Regions from separate parts of the Arthrobacter sp. StoSoilB19 genome, predicted to be linked through region 3. Evidence: riboswitches for the same ligand, from Rfam matches in the RefSeq annotation. Region 3 holds a riboswitch; each other region holds the start of a gene.
The links. A riboswitch is a leader RNA that binds a small molecule or an ion and turns the genes downstream of it on or off. The one in region 3 is predicted to bind S-adenosylmethionine.

Region 1 (6,417 bases), 910 kb from region 3:
AAACGGCCGCTACATCACGGCCCTGACCTTCGGCAACGTCCACGGCGTCTACAAGCCCGGCGGCGTCAAGCTCCGCCCGGAGATCCTCAAGGACATCCAGGCCCAGGTGGGCGCGAAGATCGGCAAGGACAACCCGTTCGACCTCGTGTTCCACGGCGGCTCCGGCTCCTCCGACCAGGAAATCGCCGACGCCGTCTCCTACGGCGTGATCAAGATGAACATCGACACCGACACCCAGTACGCCTACACGCGTCCGGTTGCTGACCACATGTTCAAGAACTACGACGGCGTCCTGAAGGTGGACGGCGAAGTGGGCAACAAGAAGACCTACGACCCCCGCGTCTGGGGCGCCTCCGCCGAAGCCGGCCTGGCGGCCCGCGTGGTGGAAGCCACCAAGCAGCTCGGTTCGGCCGGAAAGACCTTCTAGATGTCGGACGAGTTCCGCCGGAACCTGATGGGGCCGGAGCCCACTCTCCTGCCTGCCGAAACCGAGGTGAACGCGCAGCTTGAGGCCGGCCAGGAGGCCCTGGACCTGGTGGCGAAGCACCCAACGTCCTCGCTCCTGTGGGCCGTCCTGGCTGAGGAGGCGTGGACGGAAGGCCGCACCATCGACTCCTACGCCTATGCCCGGGTGGGTTACCACCGCGGACTGGATGCGCTGCGCCGCAACGGCTGGCGCGGCGTGGGGCCCATCCCCTGGGAGCATGAGCCAAACCGCGGGTTCCTGCGGGCCCTCTACTCCCTGGGCCGGGCCTCGTCGGCCATCGGCGAGGCTGAAGAGCCGGAGCGGATCGAGAAGTTCCTGAACGATTCCGATCCCACGGCAAAGGCAGCCATCGAGGGCGAATAACTCCCTGGGCCCACGCCCGCACTTTTTCCTGGTGCAGATTGCCAGGGAGGGGTTCGGGCTGGGAACGACGGCGGGCGGTCACCTTTCAATGAGAAGGTGACCGCCCGCCGTCGTATCCGGCCTGGAATGCGCCGTCCCTCATTTCGGTTAAAAGAATCGAAGGGCCAGGGGAGGAAAGGAGGAGCTGCGCGAAGCGTGGGAAAGCAGGAGAAATCGCGTCTCAGGTTCTGTGACTACTACTCGTGGATGTCGTACGCCGACTTCACCACCTGGGTTGAAGCCGAAGACGAATCGGCACCGGGAATTTCGTTTACCGAGTCCGATGCCACAGGCTGAGCGGCGCAGGTCTTAAGGTTTGGCAATACCCGTGCGGGCCATGGCGTCTGCATAGGCAGTGCGCATGTCCTCCAGGTACTCCTCCTGGCGGGCCGGGGAACCGGCGAAGGCGCGGCCGCTCAGCGAGCGGACCTTGTAGGTCTTCAGGCCGCGGCGCCAGAGGAGGGGCACCTCGGTCTTCAACAGCAGGTTGGCCAGGCGGTTGGCTTCGGTGCCATGCGCCACGATCACCGAGGCGCGGGGGACCAGGGCCAGGAACTTCAGCAGGGGCTTCAGGCCTGACTGGATCTGGTCCGGAGTGAACTTGCCGTTGGCTTCGCCCGGGACGTGCCAAGGGTGGACGTTCCACGGCATGACGAACTCCGGGCGCAGGCCAAGCTTCCACTGGATCCCCAGCATGCGGGTAACAGCGTCCTGGTCGCCGGGGGTGATGAACCCGGACGGATCCACCTCGCCGATGTTGGAGAACAGGCTGATGATGCGGCATTCCTCCACGTCGTGCATGGGGTCCACGTAGGGCACCACGGTTCCGGGCTTGGCCTCCTGCAGGGAATCACACAGTTCGTTGACGGCGGCAACGCTGGGTTCGTAGCGGCGGCTCATGAGCTGTTCGTGGAATGTTTCGGGTGCCAGGGCTGTCATGAAGTGCTGGATCTCCTGCGGGGATTGGCGTTGCTGCCGCCACGGACATGGGCGCACGGCGGCACGGCACATCAGTGGCGGTTGATTGGGGTGGACCAACTCCTGGTCGGCCTACTCCAGTTTAGCAAGCCCAGGCAAGCGAAACGCCGGCCGCCCCTTCCGGTGATGGAAGGCACAGCCGGCGCGTCGGTGCGGGAGCGGCTAGAAGAGGCGCTTCGAGGCGCGGCGGGCACCCTCACCCAGTGCCTCCAGCTTGGCGAAGGCGATCTGCGGGTGCACCCTGCCGCCCAGGCCACAGTCGGTGGAGGCAATGACGTTCCCGCGGCCCACGAGGTCCGCAAAGCGGACGATCCGGTCCGCCACCAGGTCCGGGTGCTCCACCACATTGGTGGCATGCGAAACAACGCCCGGGATGATCACCTTGCCCTCGGGGAGCTTTGTGTCCTCCCACACCCGCCATTCGTGTTCGTGGCGGACGTTTGCCGCTTCAAAGGAATAGGCGCCGGCGTTGACCTGAAGCACAGAGCCGATGATGTCGGCGAACGGGATGTCCGTGGTGTGTGGGCCGTGCCAGGATCCCCAGCACACGTGCAGCCGGATCTGTTCCTGCGGCAGGCCGCGCAGCGCCCAGTTGGTCGCTTCGACGCGCAGTTGGATGAACTTCAGGTAATCGTCCAGGGATGGCTCGGGATTGATCTGGTCCCAGCTTTCGGCCAGGGACGGATCATCGAGCTGCACCGTAAGGCCGGCCTCGATGATGGCCTTGTATTCCTCCCGCATGGCATCAGCGCAGGCGTAGACGAGTTCCTCGTCGTTCTTGTAGTAGTCGTTGGCTACCCGCGCGCATGAGCCGGGGGAGAGGGAGGCCACGAAGCCATCCGTGAGGCCTGCGGCGGCGAGCCCGGTCTTCAGGTTCCGGATGTCCGAGGCCACCAGGTCCTGGCCCGTGTAGGTCAGCGGTCCGGCGATCTTGGGCTGGGCAACGCTCTTGCGGTGGGTGAGGATGCCGGATGCGGGATCGCTGTAGGCCTCGTTGAAGGCCTGCCGGTCGCGCCGGTCCGGGAACGAGGTCAGGACAACGTTGCCGGGGGACGAGCGGCGGACGCCGGACTCGGCCCAGCGGTCCACGGTGGTTGGCTCAAGGCCCCCGAGCCGGGCGAAGGAGTAATTCCACCACGCCCCGTAATCCACCGAGCTGGACATGGTGTGCCCGTACTCGCCGTCGTTGGGGATGTCGATGCCAAGGTCCTTCTGGCGCTGCACCACGTCCACTACGGAGGCTTCGAGGAGTTCCAGGAATTCCGGCGTGATGCCGTCGGCTTCCTTGGCGGCGTTGGCCGCAATGAGTTCAGGGGTGCGGGGCAATGAACCGGCGTGGGTCACGCGGATATGGTCGGTGTTCTGGGACATGCTGGAATCTTCCTTTCCATCGGTCCTGGCAGTAGCACCTTCGGCCGGCAGGAGTCTGCCGGGACGTGGTTGCTGCGGCGTCATTGAGCCAGGTCTCTCGGCCGCTCCGGATGGTCCACTCTCAGATAAATCGACGCGCGTGGAGCCGCGCAAATCCGCACCGCTTTATGTCGTGGGCATGTCCGGCCGGCCGCCGGCGGCAGGACCGGAACGTACTTACAGCGTTTGTCCAGCATATTGACAGGTTTCGTTAAGCTTGGTTGTGTGAATGTCACATGCCTCCGCTGCGACGGAGCGGCGGATGCCACCCGAGCACTCGAAAGAGGTAACTGTGACGAAATCCCTCAGGACCCTTGCCGTTAGCGGAGCCCTCGCGCTCGCCGTCGCAGCAGGTCCGGCGCCCCTGGCCGGCGCCGTAGGCGAAGGGCCTTCCTACGACGGCAACGGCCAGATCACCACGTCGAAGCTGGCCACCTACGACCAGATGGTCTCGTTCCTGAAGGACCAGGATGCGCGCCAGCCCGCCATGGAGCTGGAGGTCATCGGCCAGACCGTCAAAGGCCGCGACATCCACCTGGTCAAGTACATATCGGACCCGGCCAAGCCCACCATCCTGTATTTGACCCAGCAGCACGGCAATGAACAGCTCACCACCGAGGGTGCCCTCGAGTTCGTCAAGCACCTGGGCACGGGCAAGTCGGCAGGCATCCTGGACGGCGTGAACATCCTCATCGTGCCCATGCTCAACGGGGACGGTGCCATGGGGGATGTCAACTTCTCCCTGGACGACTACCTTGCCAGAGGGGACCGCCACCTCACCCGCTACAACGCGGAAGGCGTGGACCTGAACCGGGACCATGTGGCCAAGGTCCAGCCGGAGACCCAGGCGCTGCACAACAACGTGATGCGCAAGTACCGCATTGACTACATGATCGACCTGCACCACCAGGGCACCCGCGCCGAGCGCGACGGCAAGCTGGTTTCCGGCTCCATCCTGTACCCCACCACCCCGAACGCCGACCCCGCCGTCGTCGAGAAATCAAAGCGGCTCGGCGCCGTTGTCTTCAACAACGTTGACTCCACCGGCTGGGGCCACCTGGGCAGGTACCAGGGCGGCAGCGCCGAGACCATCAGCCGCAACGGCATCTCCGTGGAATACGGCATTGCCACCCTGCTTTTCGAGATGCGCGGCATGTCCGACCACTACCTGGATGGTTACGCGCTGGGGCAGCGGAGCAATGGTTACCTGATCAAGCAGACGGTCACCACGCTGGCGTCCACCGCCGCGGCCATCGCGGATGGATCCATTGCCGACGCCGACACCTCCTTCTGGGACACGCTCGCCGAGCAGACGTCCCGGCCCGCGGGGGAGGCCGAGGACGAGTAGGAGGCCCGGCGCCCGCCGCGGCCCATATTTGCGAAAGGGCCGCGGCGGGCCACAACAGTGGACAAAGTGCCCCATCGGCTAAACTTGGGTGGTAAGAGCCCCGGAACTCTTGCTTCGCCGTGCCGTGCTGCGGCTGTGCGAAGGCCGGTATGTTCGGGGCATTCTCATGAACGGCGCTGCATGGGCCCGCCACCAGGTGGCTGGACCCGGGCAGCCCGAACGAATGGGGGAGGATCCCATGCCAGCAATTGTGATCGTAGGAGCCCAGTGGGGCGACGAAGGAAAAGGCAAGGCCACCGACCTTTTGGGCGGCCGTGTTGACTACGTCGTCAAGCCCAATGGCGGCAACAATGCCGGGCACACCGTCGTCGTAGGCGGTGAAAAGTACGAACTCAAGCTGCTGCCGGCAGGCATTCTCAGCCCCAACGCTGTTCCCATCATCGGCAACGGCTGCGTGGTGAACCTCGAAGCCCTCTTCCAGGAAATCGACGGGCTCCAGGCCCGCGGTGCGGACACTTCGAAGCTGCGGGTTTCCGCCAACGCCCACCTGGTGGCCCCGTACCACCAGGTCCTGGACAAAGTGACCGAACGCTTCTTGGGCAGCCGCGCCATCGGCACCACCGGCCGCGGCATCGGCCCCGCCTACATGGACAAGGTGGCCCGGCTGGGCATCCGCGTCCAGGACGTCTTTGACGAATCCATCCTCCGCCAGAAGGTGGAAGGCTCGCTGCGCCAGAAGAACGAACTCCTGGTCAAGGTCTACAACCGCCGCAGCGTTGTGGTGGACGAGATCGTGGACTACTTCCTGTCCTTCGCCGAGCGGCTCCGTCCGCTGGTCATCGACAGCACCCTGGTCCTGAACACCGCGCTGGACGAGGGCAAGGTGGTCCTGATGGAAGGCGGCCAGGCTACGTTCCTGGACGTGGACCACGGCACCTACCCGTTCGTGACCTCCTCCAACCCCACCGCCGGCGGCGCGTCGGTTGGCTCCGGCATCGGGCCCACCCGCATCTCGCGCTCCATCGGCATCATCAAGGCCTACACCACCCGCGTTGGCGCCGGCCCGTTCCCCACGGAACTCTTCGACGAGATGGGCATGTACCTGCAGAAGACCGGCGGCGAATTCGGCGTCAACACTGGACGCCCGCGCCGCTGCGGCTGGTACGACGCCGTCCTGGCCCGGCATGCCTCCCGCGTCAACGGCTTCACGGACTACTTCGTCACCAAGCTGGACGTGCTCACCGGCATCGAACAGATTCCCGTGTGCGTGGCCTACGACGTGGACGGCGTCCGGCACGATGAAATGCCCATGACGCAGACCGAGTTCCACCACGCCAAGCCCATCTTCGAGTACTTCGACGGCTGGACCGAGGACATCACCGGGGCACGCACCCTGGCGGACCTGCCGGAGAACGCCCGGAATTACGTGCTGGCCCTTGAGAAGCTCTCCGGAACCCGGTTCTCCGCCATCGGCGTGGGCCCGGACCGGGACCAGACCATCGTGGTGAACGACCTCATCAACGACTGACACTCCCCAGGGCAGCATGACGACGGCGGCAGGCCACCTTTGCGGGTGGCCTGCCGCTTGTGCGTCCCGGGACGTTCGGCCCCGGGTGGAAAAGCAATTTACACAGGCTTAACGCGCACGGTCTTGTGAGGCTGCACGCGTACCGGCAAGACTCGGTAGTACCCCCTGGTGCCCAAGGAAGGATCGTCATGGCCGGAAAATTTGAAGCATTCATTGACGCTGATTCGTTGTTCCGGTTCCGGCTCCTGGCCCCGGATGGCGCAG
Region 2 (6,417 bases), 1.8 Mb from region 3:
TTTCCGTACTCATGCGAACTCCTTCGGCGTCGTCGTCGACACCACGGGGACCAATCAATGGCGGCCGGGTGTGATGCACACCACGAACGCACCGGATTCGATTGAGTATGGTCTGCCTGCGGTGCAACCTCAACGCCGATTAGTGCAGAAGGCATCTGCAGGAATGCACATGCGGGGCGCTAGGCCAGGAAGCTGCTCCGGAGCTGGCTGCCCAGCTGCCCGATCTCTGTCAGGAACCCGTCGTGCCCGATCGGCGCCTGGATGACGTGCACGTCCACGTCCCCCGGCAGGGCCTGGGCCAGCTCACGGGACTGCGACGGGAAATACAGCCGGTCCGAATCCACGGCGGCCACGAAGAACCTGGCGGTGGACCTGGCCAGGGTTTCGGCCAGGGTTCCGCGGCCCCGGCAGATGTCATGGCTCATCAGCGCCTCGGTGAGGGCGATATAGCTGTTGGCGTCGAAGCGCTTCACGAGCTTGCTGCCCTGGTGGTCCAGGTAGCTTTCCACCTGGTAGCGGCCGCGGGCGGCCAGAGCCTCACCCTTCAGGGGCGACTCCGGCGCCTGGGGTTCCCGGCCGAAGCGGCCTTCCAGTTCAGCCGCGGACCGGTAGGTGATGTGGGCAATGCGCCGGGCAAGTGCCAGCCCGGCTTCCGGGCAGGGGCCGCCGTAGTAGTCGCCGCCGTTGAAGTGTGGGTCCTGCCGGATGGCCAGGGTCTGGGCCTGCGCGAAGGCGATCTGTTCCGCCGTGCTCGCGGCACCCACGGAGATGACGGCGCAGCGCTGCACCCTCTCCGGGTAGGTCACTGCCCATTCAAGGGCGCGGGCGCCGCCCATGGATCCGCCCAGGACAGCGAACCAGCTGCTGATGCCCAGCTGGTCAGCCAGCCGGGCCTCTGCCACCGTGCTGTCCCGCAGGGTGACCAGGGGGAAGCGGGAGCCCCAGGGGGCTCCGTCCGGGGCGGCCGACGACGGGCCCGTGGACCCGTAGCAGCCGCCCACGATGTTGACGGACACCACGAAGAACTTGTCCGTGTCCACGGGAGCGCCGGGACCGGCCAATTGTTCCCACCAGCCTTCTTCGTCCGTGTCGCCGCGGGTCACGTGGGTGCTGCCGGTCAGGGCGTGCTCGATCAGGATGGCGTTGCTGGCGTCGGCGTTGAGCGTGCCCCAGGTTTCGTAGGCCAGCGTGACGTCCGGGAGGTGCCCCCCGGCTTCGAGTTCCAGCCCTCCGATGGAGGCGTAGCGGACAATTCCGTGTTCGGGGATGGTGGTTCGGGCGACGGTAACCGTCATGGCAAGACCTCTTCTACGCGCTTGCCTGCCGTCGTCTGACCGGCAGGCCAGGTCCTCACCCGGGGCACCCCACCGCGGATGGAGGGTTGCCGGCCAGCAAGCCGGGGCTGTCACTGGCACTCATGACCTGGTTCGAGTGTACGAAACACCCCCCGCTCCAGGCCAAGAGTGTGACTGGTTGTGACTTCCCCGCTTGCCGGCCCTTCCGGCGTCAGCCCTGGCGCGCTTTTAGCTCTGGGCGTCTTTGGCAGCGCGGAAACCCGCTTCCAGGTCGGCCAGGATGTCGTCGATGTGCTCCAGGCCAACAGAGAGCCGGACCAGTCCCGGATTCACCCCGGCCACCGCTTGCTGCTCCGGCGAGAGCTGGCTGTGGGTGGTCGACGCCGGGTGGATGACCAGGGAGCGGACGTCGCCGATGTTGGCCACGTGGGAGTGCAGCTCCAGGGCGTCGACGAAGCGCTTGCCCGCCTCCGCTCCGCCGGCAAGGTTGAAGGCCACGACGGCGCCCGTTCCCTTGGGCCCGTACTTGCGGCCACGCTCGTACCAGGGGCTGGAGGGCAACCCGGCGTAGGCGACGGATTCGACGTCGTCCCGTCCTTCCAGCCAGCGCGCCACTTCAGTGGCGTTGGCAACGTGGCGTTCCACCCGCAGGCTCAGCGTCTCCAGGCCCTGGGAGATCAGGAAGGCGTTGAAGGGGGAAACCGCCGAGCCAAGGTCGCGCAGCAGCTGGACGCGGGCCTTGAGGATGTAGGAGAGGTTGGCACCCAGCGCACCGTCGGCGCCTAGGTCGCGGGCGTAGACCAGGCCGTTGTAGGTGGGGTCCGGGGTGTTGAAGCCGGGGAACCGTTCAGGGTCCTTGCCGAAGTCGAATTTGCCGGAGTCCACGATCACGCCGGCAATTGCGGAGCCGTGGCCGCCCAGGTATTTGGTGGCGGAGTGGATCACGATGTCCGCACCCCACTCCAGTGGGCGGATCAGGTAGGGCGTGGACAGGGTGTTGTCCACGATCAGTGGCACGCCTGCCTGGTGGGCCACCTCGGAGATGCCTTCGATGTCCAGGACGTCCTGGCGGGGATTGGACACCACTTCACCGAAAAAGAGCTTGGTGTTCGGCTGGACGGCGTCGCGCCACTGGTCCAGGTTGTCGGGATCCTGGACGAAGGTGACCGAGATGCCGAACTTCTTCAGGGTGTGGGCGAACAGGTTGTACGTTCCGCCATAAAGGCTGGGGCTCGCCACAATATGGTCCCCCGCCTCCGCAATGTTCAGCACCGCGAACGTCTCGGCGGCCTGGCCAGAGCTCAGCAGCAATGCGGCCAGGCCTCCCTCAAGGCTGGCGATCCGCTGTTCGACGGCATCCTGGGTGGGGTTGCCGATCCGGGTGTAGATGGGTGCAAGTTCGGCGAGGGCAAAGCGGTTGGCTGCGCTTTCGGCGCTGGGGAACACGAAGGACGTGGTCTGGTAAATGGGGAGCGCGCGGGCTCCTGTGGCACTGTCGGGCTCCTGGCCGGCATGGATCTGGCGGGTTTCGAAAGACCATCCGTTGGACATCTCAGTCTCCTATGACATGGGCCCGGAATGCGTGGGGCAGTACGGGCCGCGCTTGCTTCCGGCTCTTGCCGGACAGCCAGGTCCTCACCCGGGGCACCCCACCGCGGGTGGAGGGTTGCCGGCCAGCGAGCCGGGGCTTGGCGCTGGCGCTCATGACCTGCGCCCAGTCTAGGAACGGGGTAGTCGCCGTGGACAGCATTGTGACGAACAAGGTCGCCCTGCATGGCTTTCGAGCCGCCACAGGTGGGCCGCCCCGCACCCGGCCGGGGACGCCGCCGTCGTCCTTCTTGCCCATGTTCCCGGCCCTTTTCCCGGCCCTTTTCCAGTAAGGGTACCCTTAGCTGAGAGCCGGATCACAAAGTGCCAAGATGTTGCCATGCGCATGGATCACGTCTCTTACGCCTGTGAACAAGATGGCCTCGCGGCCACTACCGAACGTATTTCATCTGCCCTCGGCGTTGAGGCAGTGAAGGGCGGGGTGCACCCCCGGTTCGGAACCCGGAATATGATCATCCCGCTCGCCGGGCACAAGTACCTGGAAGTCGTAGAGGTCCTGGACCACCCGGCTTCGGACAAGGCACCGTTCGGACAGGCCGTGCGTGCCCGTTCCGCGGCCGGTGGCGGCTGGATGGGCTGGTGCGTCGAAGTGGACGACCTCGCCCCGTTCGAGGCACGCCTTGGCCGCGCCGCGGTGAACGGCAACCGCAAGTTCCCGGACGGCCGGGAGCTGGTCTGGAAACAGATTGGCATCCTTGGCCTTATCGCCGATCCCCAGGTGCCGTACATGCTCAAGTGGGAAGGCGACCCGGCACTGCACCCGTCCAACGCCTACCCCAGCAACCTTAAGATGAGCTGCCTGACCATCGCCGGCTCCGCGTCCCGCGTGACCGAGTGGCTGGGTGAACCGGTGGAGAAGCCGCTTGAGGACGTGGCGGTGGAGTGGGTCGCCCCGCATGGAACTCCGGGCATCCTGTCGGTCACGTTTGAAACCGCCAACGGAGCCGTCACCATCTGACGCTCCACCCCAGCCTCCCGGAATGTCCGGGAGGGGGTTCACCGGGCCAGTACCCGGATCAGCTTCGGCCGCCATCAGGTGGTGACAACGGCGTCACTACCCGATGGCGGCCGAATTCATTTAAGTGGCTGCTTCCTACATCGCTGCGATCCAGGTCTGAATGTCGGTGCCTCGCTGGATGATGTGGGTATGGGAATCGGCACGGGTGTTGGGGTGGTGTTGGAGGGTGTTTCTGCCTCTGTTGCTGCCCTCGATGCTCTTACCCGTGAGGATCATTTCCTTGCCGCCGGGACCGGTGTTGGCGCTGACGTGGATGTGCTGCAGCGGCGGTACGAGCTCCGGCTGGAACGGCTGGAGGCAGTCTCCCGGGTCGAGGCTCAGCTCGCCGCGGTGAAAGCCCTGGACGCGGCAGAAGCGGTCGAAATCCAGCAGGCACTGCTTGCCCCCGACGCCCCCGTGGATGAGCGCATGTTTTCGGAGATGTCAACGGTGGAGGAGATCGCCGGAGTCCTGACCGTCAGTTCCGCGGCCGCAGGCGGGTTGGTGGAACAGTCCCGCCGGGTGTGTTCCCTGCCGCCGCTCCTGGGCGCCCTGTCAGCCGGTGACCTGTCGTGGCAGCATGCCAGGATTGTCGCCGACGAAACCGAGGGGCTCACCCCTGACGGGGCTGCTGCCTTGGTGGCGCACTTCTTCGACCCCGACGCCCCCAACCCCGCCCGCGGCGCCGCCCCCGGCGAACTCGTCCCCGCCCGGTTCCGCGCCAAGATCCGCGCCTGGCGGGAACGCCACCACCCCGAAACCCTCGAAAAACGCCACGCCAAAGGCGTCGCGGACCGGCGGATGGAATACACCCCCGACCGCGACGGCATGGCCTGGCTCTCGCTCTACCTCCCCGGCGACACCGCCTGCGCCATCTGGAACCGCACCACCGCCACCGCCCGCGGCCTGCAGGGCCCTGACGAGCCCCGCACCCTCACCCAACTCCGCCCCGACATCGCAGCATCACTCCTCCTCGGCGCCGGAACCACCACGGCCACCGGTGAGGCTGCTCCGGGTGGGGCTGCACGGGCTACAGGTGATACGGCGGCCGCAGGCAGCGTTTCCGGCACAGGGAGCACTGGTGATGTTGGCAAGGTCCCCACCCCTCGGGCCGATGTCCTGGTCACCGTCCCGGTCTTCGCCCTGCTCGGACTCACCGATGAGCCGGCCGTGCTGAACGGCATGGGCCCCATCCCTGCCTCAATGGCACGGAGGCTTGTCGCGGACGGGGCGGAGTCGTTCTACCGCGTCCTGGTCGACCCCCGCGACGGGGCACCACTGGAGATCGGACGCACCCGCTACCGGCTCCCCGAAACCATCAAACAATGGATCCGCATGCGGGACCGGAAATGCACCTTCCCCGGCTGCACCAACCACACCCCCGACAACCACACCGACCACCTCACAGCCTGGGAACACGGCGGCAGAACAGCCGTCCGGAACCTGGCGCAGCTATGCCCCAAACATCACCGCTTGAAGCACGCCCGCACCTGGAACCCGGATCCCGCGACGGAACACGGACCACCCGGCTGGACCTCACCCACAGGCCGCCACTACAACCCCGAACACCAAGACCCCGAACCAACCCACTGGCCGCCAGGAATAGTGCCGCTTGCCGCCGTTCCAGCCTGGCCGGAACCGGAAGTGGAGGAGCTTGAAATGGAGGAACCCGACGGCGACAACCTGCTGGACCCGGAGGACCTTTTCGCTGCTGATGCCCTCTGGGACGACTTCTACGCGAAACCCTTCGTGTTGCCACCAGACCCACAAGCAGACTGGCCGTTGCTGCTGACGCTGATGTGACAGCAACAAGCATGGCTGGAGTCGCCCAGGCTGGTGTCCAGGGTCCTACCCCAACCCCACGGCTTTGCCGAACAGGCTGAAGCCAACGAAGGCCACGATATCCAGCAGGGCGTGGGCGATGACCAGTGGCATGACCCGGCGGGTCCGGGTGTACAGCCAGGCAAAGACCACGCCCATCACGGCGTTGCCAATGAAGGGACCAAAGCCTTGGTAAAGGTGGTAGCTGCCGCGCAGCACGGAGCTCGCCGCAATGGCCAGCGGCATGCTCCAGCCGAACTTGCCAAAGCGGTCCAGGAGGTAGCCCACCACAATGACTTCCTCAAGCACGGCGTGCCGCATGGCGGACAGGATGAGCACAGGCACGGTCCACCAATAGGCATCCAGGGCGCTGGGGATGATGGCGGTGGTAATTCCGAGCGCCCGGCCGGCCGCATAGAGACCCAGCGAGGGTATGCCGATCAGTCCAGCCAGTCCGAGGCCCTGGAGCAGATCCCTGCCGGGCCGGGCAAAATTGAACCCCAGTTTCTGAAAGGCAGAGCGGGAGTTGCCCGCCTCGCCCGGCACTGCCTGGCGCTGGTCCGTCAGGAAGTAGAAGACCAGCAGCACGGGCACCAGCGCAAAGATGATGTCCAGCAGCTGATATGTGAGGTCGAAGTATTCGCGGGTGCTCTGGGAGCGGTTCAGGGTGGACGTGCCCTCGGCAAGCGGGGCGCG
Region 3 (6,417 bases):
GCGCCAATTCACCCTTCTGGAACGGCGTTCCGACCGGGTTTGAAAGCTACCGCACCCAGGCCTGGAACCGGTGGCCCACGGCGGGCCCGGCCGGTATTTACGGGACGTACCCTGCCTACCGGCGCGTGGTGACGCGGCTGCTGGAAAGCGGCGTCATGCTCGATGAGGGCATGCTGTACTTCGACGCCCGGCTGTCCCGCAACCACCCCACCGTCGAGGTTCGCGTGGCGGACGTCTGCCTTCGTGCCGAGGATGCAGCGCTCATTGCCGTGCTGGTTCGGGCGCTGGTGGAATCCGCCAGCAGGGAATGGCAGGCCGACGTGGATCCTGCGCCGGTTCCCACCGTCCTCCTCCGGATGGCCTCGTGGCAGGCCAGCAGCGCCGGGCTAAGCGGTGAACTCCTGGATTTTGGGAATTTCCGGCCCGCACCGGCCGCGGACGTGGTCCGGTCCCTGGTGGATTACCTGGCTCCCGTCCTGTCCGAACAGGGGGAGCTGGCACTGGCACGGCAGGGGGTGGAGGACATCATCGCCCGCGGAACGGGAGCCGCCGAACAGCGCCGCGCCCGGGACAAGGCGGTGGCGGGACCGCCCCCGGAGGACATGGGGTTCGGCGCCGTGGTGCGGCAGGCCGTCAACGTGACCATGCGGGATGCCCTGGACCTTGCTGACGTGGAGGGCACGCCCGAACTGCTGCGGGTCCGCCAGAGCTGACCTTCGACGCGCATATCCATTCCCGACGCGCAGATTCCTCCTCGCGGCCCATATTTGGTGCGCGCCAGGGAATCTGCGCATCGAAAGGAGGAAGCGCGTCGCCCGGACCCAGAGGAGCTAGGGCTTCCCGCGCGGCTAGATCTGCTTGAGTGCCTGTTCCAGGTCGCGGAGGAGGTCCTCCGGGTCCTCGAGCCCTACCGAGAGCCGCACCACGCCGTCACTGAGCCCAATGGCGGCGCGCCCTTCCGGCCCCATGGCGCGGTGCGTGGTGGTGGCGGGGTGCGTGATCAGGGACTTCGAATCACCAAGGTTGTTGGAGATGTCGATGATGCGCAGCCCGTCCAGCAGTGCGAAGGCCGCTTCCTTGCCGGAGCGCCCGCCGGAGGGAGCCAGCTCAAGCGTGAGGACCGTACCGCCGGCGCTCATCTGCCGTGCCGCCAGGTCGTACTGCGGGTGGGACTTGAGCAGCGGGTACTTCACCCAGCTCACGGCGGGCTGTTCTTCCAGCCACTCTGCGAGCCGGAGCGCCGTGGCGGAGGAATGGTTCACGCGCAGACTCATGGTCTCCAGGCCCTTGGTCAGGACCCAGGCGTTGAACGCCGAGAGTGCGGGCCCGGTGTGGCGCATGAGCTGTTTTACGGGACCGTCGATGAACTCCTTGGTGCCCAGGATGGCGCCGCCCATGACCCTGCCCTGGCCGTCGATGTGCTTGGTGCCGGAGTAGACGATGACGTCGGCGCCCAGGTCACCGCAGCGCTGCAGCAGGGGAGTGGCGAAGACGTTGTCCGCCACCACCTTGGCGCCGGCGGCATGCGCAAGTTCGCTGACCGCGGCGATGTCCACGATCTCCTGCATCGGGTTGGACGGGGATTCGAAGAAGACGGCGGTGGTGGGCTTGGAGAGGGCCTCGCGCCACTGGTCCAGGTCCGGCCCGTCCACGAAGACGGTCTCCACGCCCCACCGGGGAAGGATCTCGTTCAAAATCACGAAGCACGAACCGAACAGCGACCGGGCGGCCACCACCCGGTCGCCGGCAGCCAGCAGGGCACCAAGCGCGGTGAACACCGCGGACATGCCCGACGCCGTCGCGAAGCAGGCTTCGGTGCCTTCCAGCAGCCGGAGCCGCTCCTGGAAGGTGGCCACGGACGGGTTTCCGTAGCGGGAGTAGACAAAGCGTTCGTCCTCGCCGGTGAAGGCGCGTTCAGCTGCTGCCGCGGATTCGTAGACGAAGCCGGAGTTCAGGAAGATGGCCTCGGACGTTTCCTGGAAGTTGGTGCGGTCCAGCCCGCCACGGACAGCCTGGGTGTCGGGGTTCCAGCCGGGGGCGTCTTGGTTGAAGGTCACTTAGTTCTTTCCGAGGTTGGTGGGAAGGCCGCGGTTTTTCCAGCCGTTGACGGTGCGTTCGCCATAGCGGTCCGGCTCGCCTTCAAAGCCCTCCAGCACGTTGTAGGAGGTGAAGCCGGCCCGGGTGGCCGCGATGGCTGCCGCGATGGACCGCTGGCCGGAGCGGCACAGGAACACCAGTTCGGTTGAACGGTCCTCGGGCGCCTGCTGGCTGAGGTCGTTGATGAAGTCGGGGTTGGGGATGCCGCCGGGGAAGGTCCACTGGATGAAGAGGGGGTCGTTGTCCGTGGCCTTGGTGTCCGGAATGCCGATGTGGGCCCATTCGCCCTCGGTGCGGACGTCCACCAGGATGGCGCCCTGTTCCAGCTTCTCCCATGCTTCCTGGGGCGTGAGGTCTCCCGCGTAGCTCATGCGTGGCCCTCGCCGTCGAACTCGCCTTCAAATTCGGCGTCCAGTTCATCCACTGCGGTGGCAACCGCGGCATCGGCCGAGGCGATTGCCGCCGGAAGGACCACTGCCTGCGCCACGATCACGCTGGTGCCGTTGAAGGTGGCTGCCGGGCTGCCGTGCAGCACATAGCCGTCGGCCAGGGCCGTGGAGATCCGCTCGCAGAATGAACGGTCATCCGGGCCGGTGATCAGGCGGTAGGACAATTTTTCGTCAGGGGCAGGTGCGTCAGACACGACGGATCTCCTTCTTTCACGCTTGCAGCTCGAATCGGTCGATATGCCGAGTATTCACCTGAGGCACCCCGCCGCGAAAGGGAGGGTTGCCGACCGGCCAGTCAGGGCTTCACACCGGTACTCATTACTCCCCAAAAACGTAACATCTGCCGCGCCAAGCCGCACCGCCGCCGTCGTCATGTTCCGTAATTGAGCAGCGCTGAAGGGAGGCGCGGGGTTGAAGGAAAGCGCGACGGCGGACATCGCCGCAGGTGGGCGGCCGGCCACGTGCCGCCCGGGGCCGCAGGGCCGATAAAGTTCTTACCGGGGCGCCGCCCCGTCGTCACAGCAATGAGCACCGGGGGTCCTGTCAGCATGCGGGCAAACACATCGCGCCACCAGGCCGCCATCCGGGGGACCCGCCGGCCGTCCATCGGGGCGTTCCTGGCCGCGGCCCTCGTCAGCCTCCTGGCCCTGCTGGCGGCTGCGCCGGCGCATGCGGCGGACGTTGCGCCGGAAAAGGGAAAGCCCTGGCTGGGCGCGGTGCTCGAGTGGGGCGAGGACACCGCCGCAGGTTTCAGCGGCCGGCTTGGTGCCAGTCCGGCCGTCTTCGGCCACGACATCACCATCCCCTACCGCGATGCGGAACGGAACGACCTTGACGGCTTCCTTCAGCAGGCCGCGTCCCTAGGCGCCCACGCCCTGCTCACGGTGAAGCCGTCAGTGCCCCTGGACCAGCTCGGCACCGCGGAAGCGGAAGCATTCGCAGCGCAGGTGCGCGACCTTACGTCCGGGTTCAAGGGGCAGTTGCTGATCCGGTTCGCCCCGGACATGAATGCAAGCTGGGTGGCCTGGGGCCAGCAGCCCGCCGCGTACCGGCAGGCCTTCAGGGCTGTGGCGGCAGCGTTCAAGAAGTACGACGGCGGCCGGGCCACCTTGGTGTGGGCGCCTTACCTGGGCAAGGACTACCCCTTTGACCGCAACCGGGATGCCCCGCAGCCCGGAACCGAAGGCTTTTCCCTCCTGGACACGAACGGCGACGGGGCCTGGAACTCAAGCGACAGCGCCTACGCCCCTTACTACCCGGGCGACGACGCAGTGGACTGGGCGGGGCTGGCCGCCTATCACGACGACACGGCCGGCGGCCCCGCCGTCAACTCCCAGCCGAGGGCCGGCGAGCTCCAGGACATGCTGACGGCCTCCGGCGGCGAAAACTTCTACGGCACCTATTCCGAGGGGCGCAACAAGCCGTTCCTCCTCCAGACCTCTGCTTTCTACAGCCCCGCGTCCGGCGGCGCGCAGGAGGCGGACATCAAGGCGGGCTGGTGGGACCAGGTGGTGGGAACTGCCACTTCCCCAGCTTTTGCCGGGACGGCCGCCGTTGTCTGGGACGAGCGCACCAGCACCAGGGATACCGGCGTGGCGAGCATCAGCTGGCTGCTCACGGGACAGGCGGGCATCGCCAAAGCGGCCCTGGACAGGCTGAAGGCATCGCCAATGGTCACCGGGCCGGTCACCGACGTGGCATCCGGGAGCACCTACGTCCGGGCCAACACGCTCTCCGGGGCTGCCGCCTGGACTGTTGCCGCCGCCATGGCCATCCTCCTGGTGGCCCTGTGGCAGATACCCCGCCGGATCAACGCAGCCACGGCCTGGGGCTACCAGGATCCCTCCGCCAGGGACTCGCGCATCGATCTGCTGCGCGGGATGGCCATCGTCTTTGTGGTGGTGAACCACCTGGGCATGGCATCGCTGTTCCAGCTGCTCACCCAGGAGGCCGTGGGCTTCGTGTCGGGTGCGGAACTGTTCGTCCTGTTCTCCGGACTGGTGGTGGGCATGGTGTACGGACCCAAGGCCAGGGAGGACTTCGGGCAGGTGGTCGACCTCACGACCCGCCGCGCCGGCAAGCTCTACCTGACGGCGCTGGCCGTGCTGATCGGCGTCTTCCTTCTGTCCCTGCTCCCGTTCTTCCACACCGAGGCCCTGACCACGTTCGTGGACCAGGGGACCGGTGGCGCCGGGCACAACGGGGCCGGCCGGACCTACGACCTCTATGCGGGCATGTCATCGCTGTTCCAGTTCCCCGTCCCGCCCCAGGTGCTTCCGGCCATCGTGCTGCTGCAGTTCGGTCCCTGGCAGTTCAATGTCATGGGGCTCTATGTGGTGCTGTTGCTGGTCAGCCCGCTGATCCTCGCGGCGCTGAACCGCGGAAAGGCCATCTGGGTCGTGGCGGTGTCGGTTGCCGTGTATGCGGCAGGTGCCATGACCAGGTTCCGGATCCTGCCCTCGCAGTTTGAGGACTCCTTCCCGCTGCTGGTGTGGCAGGTGCTTTTCGTGCTTGGGCTGGTTGCGGGCTACCATCGGCGCAGCATCACAGCGTGGCTGTCGCGCCACACGTGGGTGGTGGTTGCCTGCACCACGGCAGCATTCGCTTTGGCCTTCCTGTCCTGGGGCAACCCCTACCTGGCCAACGCCTATGACGTCCGACTGGCGCTGCTGCCGGATGCGTCCTACCGGGCAATGTATGACGCCTTCTTCGGCCGGACATACCTGGCCCCGGGCCGGCTGCTCAACGTCCTGGTCCTGGTGGTGGCTGCGTACGCATTCCTCAGTGCTTACTGGAAACCGGTGGACCGGGCCCTGGGCTGGTTCCTGGTCCCGCTGGGACGGGCCACGCTGTACGTCTTCATCATGCACGTGGTGCTGATCGCCGTCGTGGCCAACATCCCGGCCCTGCAGCAGCAAAGCATCCTCCTCAACACCGTGGCCTACGCCGTGGTCCTTGGGATGCTCTGGGTGATGGTCCGCACCAGGTTCCTCTTCCGGATCATCCCTGCCTAGCCCGGGGCATGAAAAATGCTGCGGCACGGGCGTGCCACAGCATTTGATCATGTACCACCCGGCTGCCCGGTGGCCTCTTACGAATCCGGGGGTCTCAGACCAGGCCCGGGTAGCTGGTCATGATGTAGTCCGCAGCGGCAGGACCCTTCATGCGCAGCCCGTTGCGGCGCGGCGGGATCCGGTGCTTCATGGCTGCCCAGAAGGTGGACTCGGTGCCGGCCGGCTGCTGGTTGAGGAAGCACCAGCTGGTGTACAGGCCGTAGAGGCGGTCGCGGTCCATGCTGGAACCAGCGGCGTGGTCGGGGTAGGTGGCTTCGTGGAGAAAAGTATCGAACTGCGAATGTGCCATGATGGCTTCCCTTCGCTAAGTGCTCGGCGCCGCCGTTCGGCTACAGCAGCAAGATTTGATGCCCTGCACATGGCCATCGAATCTATAGGTTGGGTCCCGTGAAAAGCATCCGGGGCCTCAGCGTCGTCAGCGCCTGTCTACGATGTAGACTTTACCCGTAGACTACAAGTAAGGCAACCGTCTCGATTAATCCGGGCCGCCACTTCCACCGCTAGGACAACACCATGAATCCCCCGCACGCTTCCGGCCGCACCCCCGCCAAGGCCAGGCTGAGCAGGGAGGTCGTGCTGGCCAAGGCCCTGGAACTGGTTGATGCCGAAGGACTGGATGCACTGACCATGCGCCGCCTGGGGCAGGAGCTTGGCCGGGACCCGATGAGCCTGTACCGCTACGCCGAGAACCGCGCGGCGCTGCTGGACGGGGTTTCTGAGCTGGTGCTCAACCAGCTTCCGATTCATCCGGAGGACCCGGATTGGAAAGCGCAGCTTCGGAGCATCGCCCACAACCT

Region 1: it holds a riboswitch for S-adenosylmethionine, as region 3 does, so the genes downstream of both, LDO86_RS02730 (cobalamin-independent methionine synthase II family protein) here and LDO86_RS18605 (DUF1737 domain-containing protein) in region 3, are expected to answer to the same signal.
Region 2: it holds a riboswitch for S-adenosylmethionine, as region 3 does, so the genes downstream of both, LDO86_RS06750 (bifunctional o-acetylhomoserine/o-acetylserine sulfhydrylase) here and LDO86_RS18605 (DUF1737 domain-containing protein) in region 3, are expected to answer to the same signal.

What each region holds. Positions count from the first base shown of each region.
Region 1 covers NZ_AP024650.1:559,890-566,306, forward strand. Annotated here, with positions in the region: gene fbaA (class II fructose-bisphosphate aldolase) at 1-427, shown strand, start outside; gene LDO86_RS02715 (DUF3151 domain-containing protein) at 428-850, shown strand; gene LDO86_RS02720 (hypothetical protein) at 1,046-1,186, shown strand; gene LDO86_RS02725 (uracil-DNA glycosylase) at 1,199-1,828, opposite strand; gene LDO86_RS02730 (cobalamin-independent methionine synthase II family protein) at 2,030-3,238, opposite strand; SAM riboswitch class I at 3,252-3,355, opposite strand; gene LDO86_RS02735 (M14 family zinc carboxypeptidase) at 3,540-4,625, shown strand; gene LDO86_RS02740 (adenylosuccinate synthase) at 4,864-6,153, shown strand; gene LDO86_RS02745 (YegP family protein) at 6,342-6,417, shown strand, end outside.
Region 2 covers NZ_AP024650.1:1,470,759-1,477,175, reverse strand. Annotated here, with positions in the region: gene LDO86_RS06760 (MFS transporter) at 1-13, opposite strand, end outside; gene LDO86_RS06755 (homoserine O-acetyltransferase) at 180-1,295, opposite strand; SAM riboswitch class IV at 1,308-1,423, opposite strand; gene LDO86_RS06750 (bifunctional o-acetylhomoserine/o-acetylserine sulfhydrylase) at 1,524-2,846, opposite strand; SAM riboswitch class IV at 2,890-3,004, opposite strand; gene LDO86_RS06745 (VOC family protein) at 3,223-3,861, shown strand; gene LDO86_RS06740 (HNH endonuclease signature motif containing protein) at 4,051-5,703, shown strand; gene LDO86_RS06735 (CPBP family intramembrane glutamic endopeptidase) at 5,749-6,417, opposite strand, start outside.
Region 3 covers NZ_AP024650.1:4,019,161-4,025,577, reverse strand. Annotated here, with positions in the region: gene LDO86_RS18620 (glutamate--cysteine ligase) at 1-713, shown strand, start outside; gene LDO86_RS18615 (O-succinylhomoserine sulfhydrylase) at 849-2,057, opposite strand; gene LDO86_RS18610 (rhodanese-like domain-containing protein) at 2,058-2,468, opposite strand; gene LDO86_RS18605 (DUF1737 domain-containing protein) at 2,465-2,740, opposite strand; SAM riboswitch class IV at 2,754-2,869, opposite strand; gene opgC (OpgC domain-containing protein) at 3,095-5,560, shown strand; gene LDO86_RS18595 (hypothetical protein) at 5,655-5,909, opposite strand; gene LDO86_RS18590 (TetR/AcrR family transcriptional regulator C-terminal domain-containing protein) at 6,134-6,417, shown strand, end outside.